Regions from separate parts of the Terrabacter sp. NPDC000476 genome, predicted to be linked through region 2. Evidence: predicted binding sites of a transcription regulator. Region 2 holds the regulator's gene; each other region holds the start of a gene.
What was found. The regulator HrcA, encoded in region 2, represses chaperone genes, less so after heat shock. The targets are predictions, from matches to a motif close to TTNGCACTCGNNNNNNNCGAGTGCNAA.
Positions count from the first base shown of each region.

Region 1: the regulator HrcA is predicted to act here: its motif matches at 2,972-2,998, upstream of groL (chaperonin GroEL).
Region 3: the regulator HrcA is predicted to act here: its motif matches at 2,084-2,110, upstream of groES (co-chaperone GroES).

Region 1 is NZ_JBEPDF010000001.1:1,913,683-1,918,101, forward strand. Features, by position in the region: gene ABT295_RS08935 (hypothetical protein) at 1-1,125, shown strand, start outside; gene groL (chaperonin GroEL) at 1,221-2,852, opposite strand; gene ABT295_RS08945 (HIT family protein) at 3,085-3,510, opposite strand; gene ABT295_RS08950 (MBL fold metallo-hydrolase) at 3,553-4,419, shown strand, end outside.
Region 2 is NZ_JBEPDF010000001.1:1,091,590-1,096,008, reverse strand. Features, by position in the region: gene ABT295_RS05145 (CHAP domain-containing protein) at 1-922, shown strand, start outside; gene ABT295_RS05140 (DUF3097 domain-containing protein) at 1,023-1,907, opposite strand; gene hrcA (heat-inducible transcriptional repressor HrcA) at 2,095-3,165, shown strand; gene dnaJ (molecular chaperone DnaJ) at 3,281-4,414, shown strand.
Region 3 is NZ_JBEPDF010000003.1:467,374-471,792, forward strand. Features, by position in the region: gene ABT295_RS18175 (ArsR/SmtB family transcription factor) at 1-161, shown strand, start outside; gene ABT295_RS18180 (SRPBCC family protein) at 158-643, shown strand; gene ABT295_RS18185 (class I SAM-dependent methyltransferase) at 806-2,047, opposite strand; gene groES (co-chaperone GroES) at 2,261-2,557, shown strand; gene groL (chaperonin GroEL) at 2,684-4,297, shown strand.

The DNA.
Region 1 (4,419 bases), 820 kb from region 2:
CTCGCCGTCGCGGTCCCCCTCGCATGGTCCGGCCTCGGTGGTCGCACGAGCACCGTCCCCGCGACCCGGGCTCCGAGCCTCTCCGCCACGCAGACGGGCGTCCCGACGAGCACGCCCGCCGTCCCCACGCCCGCACCGACCCGCACGGTCGTGCTGCGCGATGCGCTCGCCTCCGGGAAGCCGACCCTCGCGGCGAACGCCCCCGCCGCCGACCCCGGCGTGCCGTACGCCGTCGCGGGCGTCGTCAGGGACGGCAGCCGACCGGCGCTCGCGGCCCCCGACGAGGCCGGCTTCACCACCTTCAGCCGGCTCGACCACGGCGGCTACGTCTACCGCCCGACCTCCGGCACCCACCAGAGGGTCGTGATCGTGCTGCCCGACGGCACGTCCTCCGTGCTGAGCGGCGCCGACCGGTTCGTCGTCAGCGCCGACCGCAGCCGGATCGCCTGGCGCGACGAGTCGGCGATCCTCGACCCCGGCACCGGCGTGATCCACGTCGCCGACAGCCGTGGCCGCGAGCTGAGGACGGTCCGCGTCGACGCCGCGCCGGCGGCCCTCGTCGGCGACGTCCTCTACGCCGTCGACCTCGCCGGCTACGACGAGGCCGGCACGTCCGTGCAGGTCGACCTGACCACCGGCAGGCGCACGAGCATCCGGGGCAACGTCCGGGCCGTCGACGAGGAAGGGCGCACGGCGCTGGTCGTCGACACCGTGCCCGACGACCTCGACGCCACGCAGCCGGCAGGCCACTGCTACCGCCTGCTCGACCTCACCGTCGACCCGCCCGCCGTGCGGCTCGCGGTCTGTGGCGACGTGACGCCCACGGGGATCTCGCCCGACGGCCGTCACGTCGTCGCCGCGCCGGGTTCCGTCGTCGTCGAGGCGGCCACCGGCCGGGTCCTGCTCGACGCCGTCGGGGACTCGGGTCTGCAGGTCGAGAGCTCACGGATGACCGACGACGGCACGGCCCTGGTGATGTCGGTCGACTCGCCCGACTTCGCCCGCAACGGGCTCGTGCGCTGCGAGCTCACGGGCGCGTGCCGACAGATCGGACCGAGCACCCCGGAGCCCGCCCCCGAGGACGCCGACACTCCTCGCACGACGCACGCCGTCTCCACGAACTGAGCGAGACGGCATACCGGCTCGGTGGATGCCGAAAGGGCGGCTCCCCCCGTGGGGGAACCGCCCTTCGGTCTGTCGCGAGGCGTCAGGGGGTGGGCTCAGAAGCCCATGCCGCCCATGCCGCCCATGTCGTCGCCACCGGGCATGGCCGGAGCGGCCTTCTCCGGCTTGTCGGCGATGACGGCCTCGGTCGTGAGGAAGAGGGCCGCGATGGACGCCGCGTTCTGCAGCGCCGAGCGGGTCACCTTGACCGGGTCGATGATGCCGGCCTCGAGGAGGTCGACGTACTCGCCGGACGCGGCGTTGAGGCCGTGACCCGGCGTGAGCCCGCGCACCTTCTCGGCCACGACTCCACCCTCGAGACCCGCGTTGATCGCGATCTGCTTGAGCGGGGCCTCGGTCGCGACGCGCACGATGTTCGCACCGGTCGCCTCGTCACCCTCGAGGGCGAGCGAGTCGAGCGAGTCGGCGGCCTGGATGAGGGCGACGCCACCACCGGCGACGATGCCCTCCTCGACGGCGGCCTTGGCGTTGCGCACGGCGTCCTCGATGCGGTGCTTGCGCTCCTTGAGCTCGACCTCGGTGGCCGCGCCCGCCTTGATGACGGCGACGCCGCCGGCGAGCTTGGCGAGGCGCTCCTGGAGCTTCTCGCGGTCGTAGTCGGAGTCCGACTTCTCGATCTCGGCCTTGATCTGGGCGATGCGGCCCTCGATCTGGCTGCGGTCGTCGGCGTCCTCGACGATGGTCGTCTCGTCCTTGGTGACGACGACCTTGCGGGCCTTGCCGAGCAGGTCGAGGGTGGCGTTCTCGAGCTTGAGACCGACCTCCTCGGAGATGACCTGGCCACCGGTGAGGATCGCGATGTCGGTGAGCATCGCCTTGCGGCGGTCGCCGAAGCCGGGGGCCTTGACGGCGACCGACTTGAACGTGCCGCGGATCTTGTTGACGACGAGGGTGGCGAGCGCCTCGCCCTCGATGTCCTCGGCGATGATGAGGAGCGGCTTGCCCGACTGCATGACCTTCTCGAGGAGCGGCAGCAGGTCCTTGACGTTGCCGATCTTCGAGTTGGCGACGAGCACGTAGGCGTCGTCGAGGACGGTCTCCATGCGCTCGGTGTCGGTGACGAAGTAGGCCGAGATGTAGCCCTTGTCGAACCGCATGCCCTCGGTCATCTCCAGCTCGAGGCCCATGGTGTTGGAGTCCTCGACGGTGATGACACCTTCCTTGCCGACCTTGTCCATCGCCTCGGCGATGAGGCCGCCGATCTCCTCGTCGGCCGCCGAGATGCTGGCGGTCGAGGCGATCTGCTCCTTGGTCTCGATCTCCTTGGCCTGCTCGAGCAGACGGGCGGAGACGGCCTCGACGGCCTTCTCGATGCCGCGCTTGAGGGCCATCGGGTTGGCGCCGGCGGCCACGTTGCGCAGGCCTTCCTTCACCATGGCCTGGGCGAGCACGGTGGCCGTCGTCGTGCCGTCACCGGCGACGTCGTCGGTCTTCTTGGCGACCTCCTTGACGAGCTCCGCGCCGATCTTCTCGTACGGGTCGTCGAGCTCGATCTCCTTGGCGATGGAGACGCCGTCGTTGGTGATCGTGGGGGCGCCCCACTTCTTCTCGAGGACGACGTTGCGGCCCTTCGGGCCGAGCGTCACACGGACGGCGTCGGCGAGGATGTTCATTCCCCGCTCGAGCCCGCGGCGCGCCTCTTCGTCAAACGCAATGGTCTTGGCCATTCGGGTGGTTCCTCCCACGCGAATCGATGGTGGTGGGCCGCCTGACGCCCGCGACGGACGGGACCGGTCTCCTCAGCTCACGTCGCTGCGAACCCAGCCCCTCGGCACACGGCCCATATCTGTCACTCCCACGAGGAGAGTGCTAACGCCATTATTGGCACTCTCGACCTGAGAGTGCAAACAGTCCGAGCATCCTCCGCGACCGGGTGCGAGCGGATCCGGCCCGCCCGGCTCAGCTGCCCGCACCTGCCGCCAGCGCGGCGACGACGCGACCGGCATACTCCCCCGACTCCTGCGCCGACGCGTACGTGGTGCGCGGCCAGAAGAAGCCGCGCAGGCCGTCGCCCTTGGTGCGGGGCACGACGTGCACGTGCAGGTGCGGCACCGACTGGCTGACGACGTTGTTCATCGCGACGAAGCTGCCCTGCGCGCCGAGCCCCTCTACCGCGGCCGCGGCCAGGCGTCGGGTCGCCCCGAGCAGGCCGGCGTGCAGCGCCTCCGGGAGGTCGAGCAGGGTGTCGACGTGCCGGCGCGGCACGAGCAGGACGTGCCCCTTGAACACCGGTCGCCGGTCGAGGAAGCCGACGAAGTCCGGCTCGTCGAGCACGACGTCCGCCTCGGCCTCGCCGGCCACGATGGAGCAGAAGACGCAGGCCATGACCCCACCCTGCCACGCATGCGGTCGCACTACGGTGGGCGCATGCCCGCACCGACGCGCCCGTCCTCGACCGGAGCCGGCTTCGTCGAGGTGGCCGACCGCGTCTTCGTGGCGCGCTACCCGCAGTGGGACGTCAACGTCGGGCTCGTGCTCGGGCGTGATGGGGCCGTCGTCGTCGACACCCGGGCCAGCGACCGGGAGGGCGGCCAGGTGCTCGACGACGTGCGCCGCCTCGGTCGGGACATCGAGGTGCGGCACGTCGTCAACACGCACGTCCACTTCGACCACACCTTCGGCAACGCGGCCTTCGACGCGGCCACCGTCCACGCGCACGACAACGTCGGCCGCACGTGGCGTGCCGACGAGCAGCGCATCAAGGTGGCGTTCCGTGCCGATCCCGGCGACGGCCCCGAGTTCGGATACACCGCCGCCGACGCTGCTGAGGTGCTCGCCACCGTCGTCCGCGGGCCGGACCGCACCTTCGGCTCCCACGCGACGATCGACCTCGGCGACCGCGTCGTCACGATGACGTATGCCGGCCGCGGCCACACCGACGGCGACGTGGCCGTGCTCGTGCCCGACACGGCGGCGCTGTTCCTCGGCGACCTCATCGAGGAGAGCGCTCATCCGTCGTTCGGCGGCGACTGCTGGCCCCTCGAGTGGTCCGACACGCTCACGACGCACCTGCTCGACGTCGAGGAGCGCACCGTCGTCGTGCCGGGGCACGGGCGAGCGGTCGACGCCGCCTTCGTCGAGCGCCAGCGCGACGACGTCGCAACGGTGGCCGCCGTCATCCGCGAGCGCCGCCTCGGCGGGATGCGCCTCGAGGCCGCCGTGCACGAGGCCGACGACCGCCTGCCCTACCCTCTGGGCGACCTCGACGCCGCCTTCCGCCGCGGTTGGGAGCAG
Region 2 (4,419 bases):
GAGCCCGGGCTACCTCACGGCCTACCCCTCCGGCACGGCGCAGCCGGGTTCGCGGAGCGTCTCGTTCCCGGCCGGCACCACGCTGCGCGAGCACGTGCCCGCCCGCGTCGGTGCGGACGGCCGGGTGCGGCTCTACACCTCGCGATCGACCGACCTCGTCGTCACGGTGGTCGGCTGGTACCCGACGACGGGCCACCTCGTCTCCGTGACGCCCACACGCGTGATCGACACCCGTACCGGAACCGGGGTCGCCAAGGTGCGCGTGCCGGCGGGCGGCAGCGTCGACCTGCCCCTCGCGGGCCGGGGACTCGTCCCGTCCACCGGGGCCACGGCCGTGGTGCTCGACCTGTCGGCCACGACGCCGAGCGCCGGAGGGTGGCTGACGGCATACCCCACGGGGTCGGCGCGCCCGACGACCGCGCACGTGCGCTACGACGCCGGTGCGGACATGACGGGCGCCGTCCTGACGCGCCTCGGCACGGGCGGCAGCGTGACGATCCACTCGACCGCGCAGACCGACCTGCTCGTCGACGTGCTCGGGTGGGTCAAGGTCGGCGCCGACCTCGTGCCGGTGTCGCCGACGCGCCTGCTCGACACGCGCTCGGGTCTCGGCGCGCCCACCGGGCGGGTGGCCGCCGGTCGCACCGTCACGATCCCGGTGCTCGGCCGCGGCGGCGTGCCGACGGTCGGCGTGCGCGCCGTCTCGCTCACCGTCACACCCATCGCGCCGACCGCGGCGACGGGGGTGACCGCCTACCCGAGCGGCACGGCCCGCCCGGTGAACGCCGACGTCACGGTCGGCAGCGGCCGGACGTTCGTCAACAGCGTCGTCGTGCCCGTCGGGGCCGACGGCAGCGTGACGCTGCACACCTCGGCGTCCGCCTACCTCGTCGTCGACGTGCAGGCGTACCTCAAGAAGTGAGGACCTGAGCCGGCCGGGTGGGACCGGGCTCAGCTCCTCGCGCCCGTCAGGGCAGCCGTGGGTCCGGCGCCGCAGCAGCGGTGCCGGACCCCCGTGCGTCTCAGGCTCCGGGCTCGGTCACGAAGTCGATGAGCTCCTCGACGCTCGCGAGGAGGGTCGGCTCGAGGTCGGAGTAGCTGCGCACCGTGCCGAGGATCCGCTTCCACGCCCGGGCGATGTCGGCCTGAGTGGCGTGCGGCCAGCCGAGCTCCGCGCAGATGCCGTGCTTCCACGAGGTGCCGCGGGGGATGACCGGCCACTGCTGCCAGCCGAGGCGCTCGGGGCGCACCGACTGCCACACGTCGACGTAGGGGTGGCCGAGCACCTTGACGTGCCGCGACAGCCCCGGGAGCGCGCGGGCCTGCTCGACGATGCGGGCCTCCTTGGTGCCGGGCACGAGGTGGTCGACGAGGACGCCGAGCCGGCGGCCCGGCCCGGGCTCGAACTCGGCGATGATGCCGGCGAGGTCGTCGACGCCGTCCATCAGCTCGACGACGACGCCCTCGACCCGCAGGTCGTCGCCCCAGACCTTCTCGACGAGCTCCGCGTCGTGGCGGCCCTCGACGTAGATCCGCGAGCCGCTGGCGACCCGGGCCCGGGCGCCCTGGACGGCGACCGACCCGCTCGCCGTGCGGGACTCGGCGCGCCGGGCGTCGGCGAGGCGCGCGCTCGCCGCGGCGGTGGGCGGGGTCAGCGTCACGGGTGCCCCGTCGACGAGGAAGCCGGGCCCGAGGGGGAACGCCTTGGTGCGCCCCCGCCGGTCCTCGAGGTGGACGACATGCATGCCGCCCACCTTCTCGACCCGCACGACGGCGCCGACCCAGCCGGTCTCGACCTCCTCGACGACGAGGTCGGGCTCCGCGGGCAGGGGCGTCGAGCGCCCCCGCTTCGGGGCGCGCCAGTCGCCGCTCAGCACGTCGGATCCGTATCGGTCGATGGGAGGCACGGCAAGGGAGCGTATGCGGCCGGGCGGGCGCGCGCCGCGGCGCCACGCGGGTGGGCGGCGGGCGGCATACGGTGGAGTCGGAGATCCGCGGCCCACGACGTAGACTTGGCACTCGTCGACCGAGAGTGCCAGAGTCGGTCGGCGTCCGCCGTGCGAGGCGGTGACCGGGCAGCGAAGGAGGGACACGTTGAGCGAGGACCGCAGGTTGATGGTGCTGCGCGCCATCGTGCAGGACTACGTCCAGACCTCCGAGCCCGTCGGCAGCAAGGCCCTCGTCGAGCGCCACCACCTCGGCGTCAGCGCGGCCACGGTGCGCAACGACATGGCGCTGCTCGAGGAGGAGGGGCTGATCCACGCCCCGCACACCTCCGCCGGGCGCGTGCCGACCGACGCGGGCTACCGCGTCTTCGTCGACCGGCTGAGCGCGGTCAAGCCGCTCGGCCCGGGGGAGCGGCGCGCCATCAGCCAGTTCCTCGAGGGCGCCGTCGACCTCGACGACGTCGTCGACCGCACCGTGCGCCTCCTCGCCGGGCTCACCCGCCAGGTCGCGGTCGTGCAGTACCCGTCGCTGACCCGTTCGACGGTGCGGCACATCGAGCTCGTGCCCATGGGCACGAGCCACCTGATGATCGTGCTCATCGTCAACACCGGACGCGTCGAGCAGCGCGTCGTCGACACCGGCCGCGTGCTCGCGGACGCCGACGGCGAGCGGCTCGTGGCCTCGATGCGCACGCGGCTCAACGAGGTGGCCGCGGGCGTGCCCTTCACGGTCGCCGCCGCCCGGCTGCGCCACCTCGTCGACGACGCCGCGGCTGCGGCCGGCGCCGACGACACCGCCGACACCGACCGGGTGGCCATGGAGGCCGTCGTCTCGGCGCTCGGCGACGCCCTCGTCGAGGAGCGCGAGGAGCGCGTCGTGCTCGCCGGCCAGGCGAACCTCGCCCGCGCCGGCACCGACTTCCCGCGCACCATCGGGCCGATCCTCGAGGCGCTCGAGGAGCACGTGACCCTGCTGCGGCTGCTCGGCCAGCTCGGCGACGACCCGGAGCTCGTCTCCGTGCGGATCGGCTCGGAGAACCCCGTGACCGGCCTGCAGACGACCTCGCTCGTCTCGATGGGGTACGGCTCCGGGGCGGAGCGCGTGGCGAGCCTCGGGGTGCTCGGCCCGACCCGCATGGACTACCCCACGACGATGGCCTCGGTCCGCGCCGTCGCCCGCTACGTCTCCGAGATCCTCGACGCGAACCAGGCCACCTGACCACCCGCCCGACCCGGCCGGACCCTCCGACCGGCCACCGACCGCTCGCGGCGCCGACGACGCCACGCCGTGACCGACGGAACCGAACGCACCACGCACCAGAAGGAAGCCCAGCTTGAACGACTACTACGCCGTCCTCGGGGTCTCGCGCGACGCGAGCCAGGAGGAGATCAAGAAGGCCTACCGCCGGCTCGCCCGCAAGCTGCACCCCGACGTCAACCCGGGTGCCGAGGCGGAGGAGGAGTTCAAGCGGGTCTCGCAGGCCTACGACGTGCTCTCCGACCCGCAGAAGCGCCAGTCGTTCGACATGGGCGCCGACCCGTTCGCCTCGGGCGGCGGAGCCGGCTTCGGCGCGGGCCAGGGCTTCTCGTTCAGCGACGTCATGGACGCCTTCTTCGGCGCCGGCCAGGCGGGCGGCGCGCGCGGACCCCGTTCACGCGTGCAGCGCGGCCAGGACGCCCTCGTGCGCCTCGACATCGACCTCGCCAAGGCCGTCTTCGGCTCCGAGGAGGAGCTGACGCTCGACACCGCCGTCGGCTGCGGCCGGTGCGGCGGCGACGGCGCCGAGCCCGGCACCGGCCGGCAGACCTGCCCCATCTGCAACGGGGCCGGCGAGGTGCAGCAGATCCAGCGCAGCTTCCTCGGCCAGGTGATGACCTCGCGGCCGTGCGTCAACTGCCAGGGCTTCGGCGCGACGCTGACCGACCCCTGCCACGACTGCTCGGGCGACGGCCGCGTGCGCACCCGGCGCTCGCTCAAGCTGAAGATCCCCGCGGGCGTCGACACCGGCACCCGCATCCAGCTGACCGGGGAGGGCGAGGTGGGCCCGGGCAACGGGCCCCAGGCCGACCTCTACGTCGAGATCCGCGTCGTCAACCACGAGACGTACACCCGTCGCGGCGACGACCTCCACTGCAGCGTCGAGCTGCCCATGGCGGCCGCCGCCCTCGGCACGAGCTTCAAGCTCTCGACCTTCGACGGCATGGAGGACCTCGAGATCAAGCCGGGCACGCAGAGCGGTGACGTGTTCACCCTCCGCGGCCTCGGCGTCACGCACCTGCGGCACGGCGGCCGCGGCGACCTGCTCGTGCACGCGAACGTGCAGACCCCGACCCGCCTCACCGACGAGCAGCAGGAGCTGCTGCGCCAGTTCGCGGCGCTGCGCGGCGAGGAGCGTCCCGAGGGCCGGCTGACCCCGGCGAACAAGGGGCTCTTCGGCAAGCTGCGCGACGCCTTCAAGGAGAAGTGAGCCGC
Region 3 (4,419 bases), on a different contig from region 2:
AGGAGCGGGGGCGCCAGCGCGTCTACCGCCTCGCGCCGGCCGCGCTCGACGAGCTCGAGCAGTGGTGCCGCGACGTCCGCACGTTCTGGGGGCAGCGCCTCGACGCCCTCGACACCGAGATCGCCCGCGGCGCGCGGGCCAGGCGAGAGGAGCAGGCATGAGCGAGCTGACCGAAATGCTGGGCCGCATCGAGCGCGACGGCGAGGGGGTGGCCGCCGTCTTCGACCGCCGCTACGCGACCTCGACCGACGACCTCTGGGAGGCCTGCACCGACCCCGAGCGGCTGGCGCGGTGGTTCGCGCCGGTGACCGGCGACCTGCGCCCCGGGGGTGCCTTCACGATCCACTTCGACGACGCCGACACCCCGTCGTGCCGGGTCGTCTCGTGCGAGCGGCCCACCCGCCTGGTCTGGGAGTGGCCCGTCGGCGGCGCGGCGACCCTCGTGACGGTGGAGCTCGTCGCCGAGGGTGACGAAGCGCGGCTGCGGCTGCGGCACGAGCGCCTCGGCGACCAGCAGGCGGCGGGGTATGCCGCGGGCTGGGACACCTACGTGCGCCGCCTCGAGGCCGACCTCGACGGCGCCGCCCTGCCCGAGTGGGACGAGACGTGGAGCGCGCTGCACGAGCGCTACCGCAGCGCCTGAGCCGGTCGGCTGGGCGCGCCCGGTCCGGTGGAGCGTGCTCGGTCCGGTGGAGCGTGCTCGGTCCGGTGGAGCGTGCTCGGTCCGGTGGAAGATCACCGGACCGGGGCCAGGTGGGCGGACTCAGGCGGGCGGACTCAGGTGGGCGGACTCAGGCGGGCGGACTCAGGCGGGCGCGACGACGAGGGCGACCTGGCCGCCGCCGACCCGGGTCAGCACGAGGGTCGCCTCGGAGCCGCCCCGACCCCTGCCGGTCATCTTCAGCTGCCGGCGCAGCTGGTCGGCGTCGAGGGTGACGCCCCGCTTCTTGATCGTCACGCGGTCGTGGCCGTGGTCGCGCAGCCACCGGGCGAGGTGCTTCGTCGAGAGCGGCATGGCCTCGAGCACGCGGAACCGCCGCGCCCACGCGACCTCGTGCGCCGCTCGGCTGCTGACGTAGCCGACGCCCCCCGCGAGCTCCGCGCCCTCGACAGCGTCGACGAGGGCCCCGGTGAGCCCGGCCCGGATGACGGCGCGGTCGGGCTCGTAGAGCCACTCGCCCACCTCGGCGACCGAGCCGAGGGGCGGCCGACGCGTGCCCTCCTCGGCGTCGGCCTCGGTCACGAGCCACGTCGACGCCTCGGTCGCGACCGAGGCCGTGCGGCCCGGCGTCGTCGCGAGCGGCCCCCACCAGACCGCGCACTCGAGCACCTCGCCGTTCCACGAGGTCCACTGCGCCTCGGTGCCCGGCGGCAGTGCGCGGTGGGGGAAGGCGGGGGAGAGCTTGGCCCCGGTCGCCGGCACCCGGGCGGCGAAGGCCTGCACCTGCTGCCACGACGGCGAGATCGCGTCGAGGGAGAAGACGCGCTTCGTGCGGCCGCTGATGTCGGCCACCCCGCTCACGCGGCGGGCGGGGTCGAGCCACAGCCCGAGGTGGCTGGGCCCCGCGACGTCGGGGAGGCATACGTCCTCCGCGAGCCCGTGGGTGACGTGGGCCGACGGCCAGTGCCGCAGGTTGACGGCCGCGACGCGCGCGGTGACGTCGTCGGCGTCGACCGCGTGGACGGTGAGGTCGAGGCCGGCGAGCGCCATGGCGTCGGCGCCCACCCCGCACCCGAGGTCGTGCACCTCACGGATGCCGGCGGCGGCGTACCGGTGCGCGTGGCGGGCAGCGACGGGCAGGCGGGTGGCCTGCTCGAGGCCGTCTGGGGTGAAGAGCATGCCGGCGGCGAACTCACCGAACTTGTCGGCCGCGCGCGCCCGCAGCCGCGACTGGGTCAGGGCAGCAGCCACGAGGTCGGCGGCGAAGCCCGCGTCGCGGAGCCGTCCCTGCAGCCCCAGCGAGGCCGCCTCGTCGTAGGGCGGCAGCGACTGCAGCAGGGCCCATCCCTCGCCCGCGGACAGGCGGTCGACCATCGCGGCGTCCATGACGCCATCCTCGCAGCCTCGCGGGGACGACGAGTATTGGCACTCGACTTGACCGAGTGCTAACGGCAAACCTAGATTTGCTCGTGTTGGCACTCTCGCACCGAAAGTGCCAGCGTCCTCCTCGAGTTCGGTCGACCCCCGCGACGGCGGCCAGCCTCGAAGAGCCCCAGTCCGCAGTTCCATTCCGACTGTCCCGAAGGGAAGGTCACCACCGTGTCGGTTTCCATCAAGCCGCTCGAAGACCGCATCGTCGTCAAGTCCCTCGAGGCCGAGCAGACCACCGCGTCCGGCCTCGTCATCCCGGACACGGCCAAGGAGAAGCCCCAGGAGGGCGAGGTCCTCGCCGTCGGTCCCGGCCGCTTCAACGAGAACGGCTCGGAGCGCGTGCCGCTCGACGTCAAGGTCGGCGACAAGGTCATCTACAGCAAGTACGGCGGCACCGAGGTCAAGTACGGCGGCGAGGAGTACCTCATCCTCTCCGCGCGCGACGTCCTCGCGATCGTCGGCTGACCCAGCCGTATGCCGTGAACGCACCCCGGTGAGCCCCGCTGGGGCCTCGCCGGGGTGCGTCTCGTTTGACCCGGGTCCTTCCCGGAAGACCAAGAACCACAACGCAACCCGAGCCAAAGGAACATCATGGCCAAGCAGCTGGAGTTCGACGACTCCGCCCGCAAGTCGCTCGAGCGCGGCGTCAACGCGCTCGCCAACGCCGTCAAGGTGACGCTCGGCCCCAAGGGCCGCAACGTCGTCATCGACAAGAAGTGGGGCGCCCCCACGATCACGAACGACGGCGTCACCATCGCCCGCGAGATCGAGCTCGAGGACCCCTACGAGAACCTCGGCGCCCAGCTCGCCAAGGAGGTCGCGACCAAGACGAACGACGTCGCCGGTGACGGCACGACGACCGCCACGGTCCTCGCCCAGGCCATGGTCAAGGAGGGCCTGCGCAACGTCGCCGCCGGCGCCGCCCCGGCCGCGCTCAAGCGCGGCATGGACAAGGCCGTCACCGCGGTCAACGACCGCCTGCTCGAGAACGCCCGCGAGGTCGACGGCAAGGACGAGGTCGCCTCCGTCGCGACGCTCTCCGCCCAGGACGCCACCCTCGGTGGCCTCATCGGCGAGGCGTTCGACAAGGTCGGCAAGGACGGCGTCATCACCGTCGAGGAGTCCTCGACGACGGCGACCGAGCTCGAGTTCACCGAGGGCATGCAGTTCGACAAGGGCTACCTCTCGGCCTACTTCGTCACCGACACCGAGCGCATGGAGACCGTCCTCGAGGACGCCTACATCCTCATCAACCAGGGCAAGATCTCGGCCGTGGCCGAGGTGCTCCCGGTCCTCGAGAAGGTCGTGCAGTCGGGCAAGCCGCTGCTCATCATCGCCGAGGACGTCGACGGCGAGGCCCTCTCGACGCTCGTCGTCAACAAGATCCGCGGCACGTTCAACGTCGCCGCCGTCAAGGCCCCCGGCTTCGGCGACCGCCGCAAGGCGATGCTCCAGGACATCGCCGTGCTCACCGGCGGTCAGGTCATCGCGCCCGAGGTCGGGCTCAGCCTCGACCAGGCCGACCTCACGGTGCTCGGCCAGGCCCGTCGCGTCGTGCTCACCAAGGACGACACGACGATCATCGACGGCGCCGGCGAGCAGTCCGAGGTGACCGGCCGCGTTAACCAGATCAAGGCCGAGATCGAGCGCACCGACTCCGACTGGGACCGCGAGAAGCTCCAGGAGCGCCTCGCCAAGCTCGCCGGTGGCGTCTGCGTCATCAAGGTGGGTGCCCACACCGAGGTCGAGCTCAAGGAGAAGAAGCACCGCATCGAGGACGCCATCTCCGCGACGCGCGCTGCCATCGAGGAGGGCATCGTCGCCGGTGGCGGCACCGCCCTCATCCACGCCGCGACGGCCATCGACGCCCTCGAGCTGACCGGTGACGAGGCCACGGGTGCGACCATCGTGCGCAAGGCTGTCGCCGAGCCGCTCCGCTGGATCGCCGAGAACGCGGGCCTGCAGGGCTACGTCGTCACCTCGAAGGTCGCCGAGCTGCCGCTCGGCCAGGGCCTCAACGCGGCCACCGGCGAGTACGGCGACCTCATCGCCGCCGGTGTCATCGACCCGGTCAAGGTGACGCGCTCCGCGCTGCGCAACGCCGAGTCGATCGCGTCGATGATCCTCACGACCGACACGCTCGTCGTCGACAAGCCGGAGGAGGAGCCCGAGGCCGGCGGCCACGGGCACGGTCACGGCCACTGAGCCGCATCGCACGGCGCGTGAGCGCCGACGGCGACAGGCGCCGTGAGCGGCGCCGGAGCTGACGAAGGGCCGCTCCCCGAGAGGGGAGCGGCCCTTCGTGCGTCGGTGGTGCGTCGGTGCCG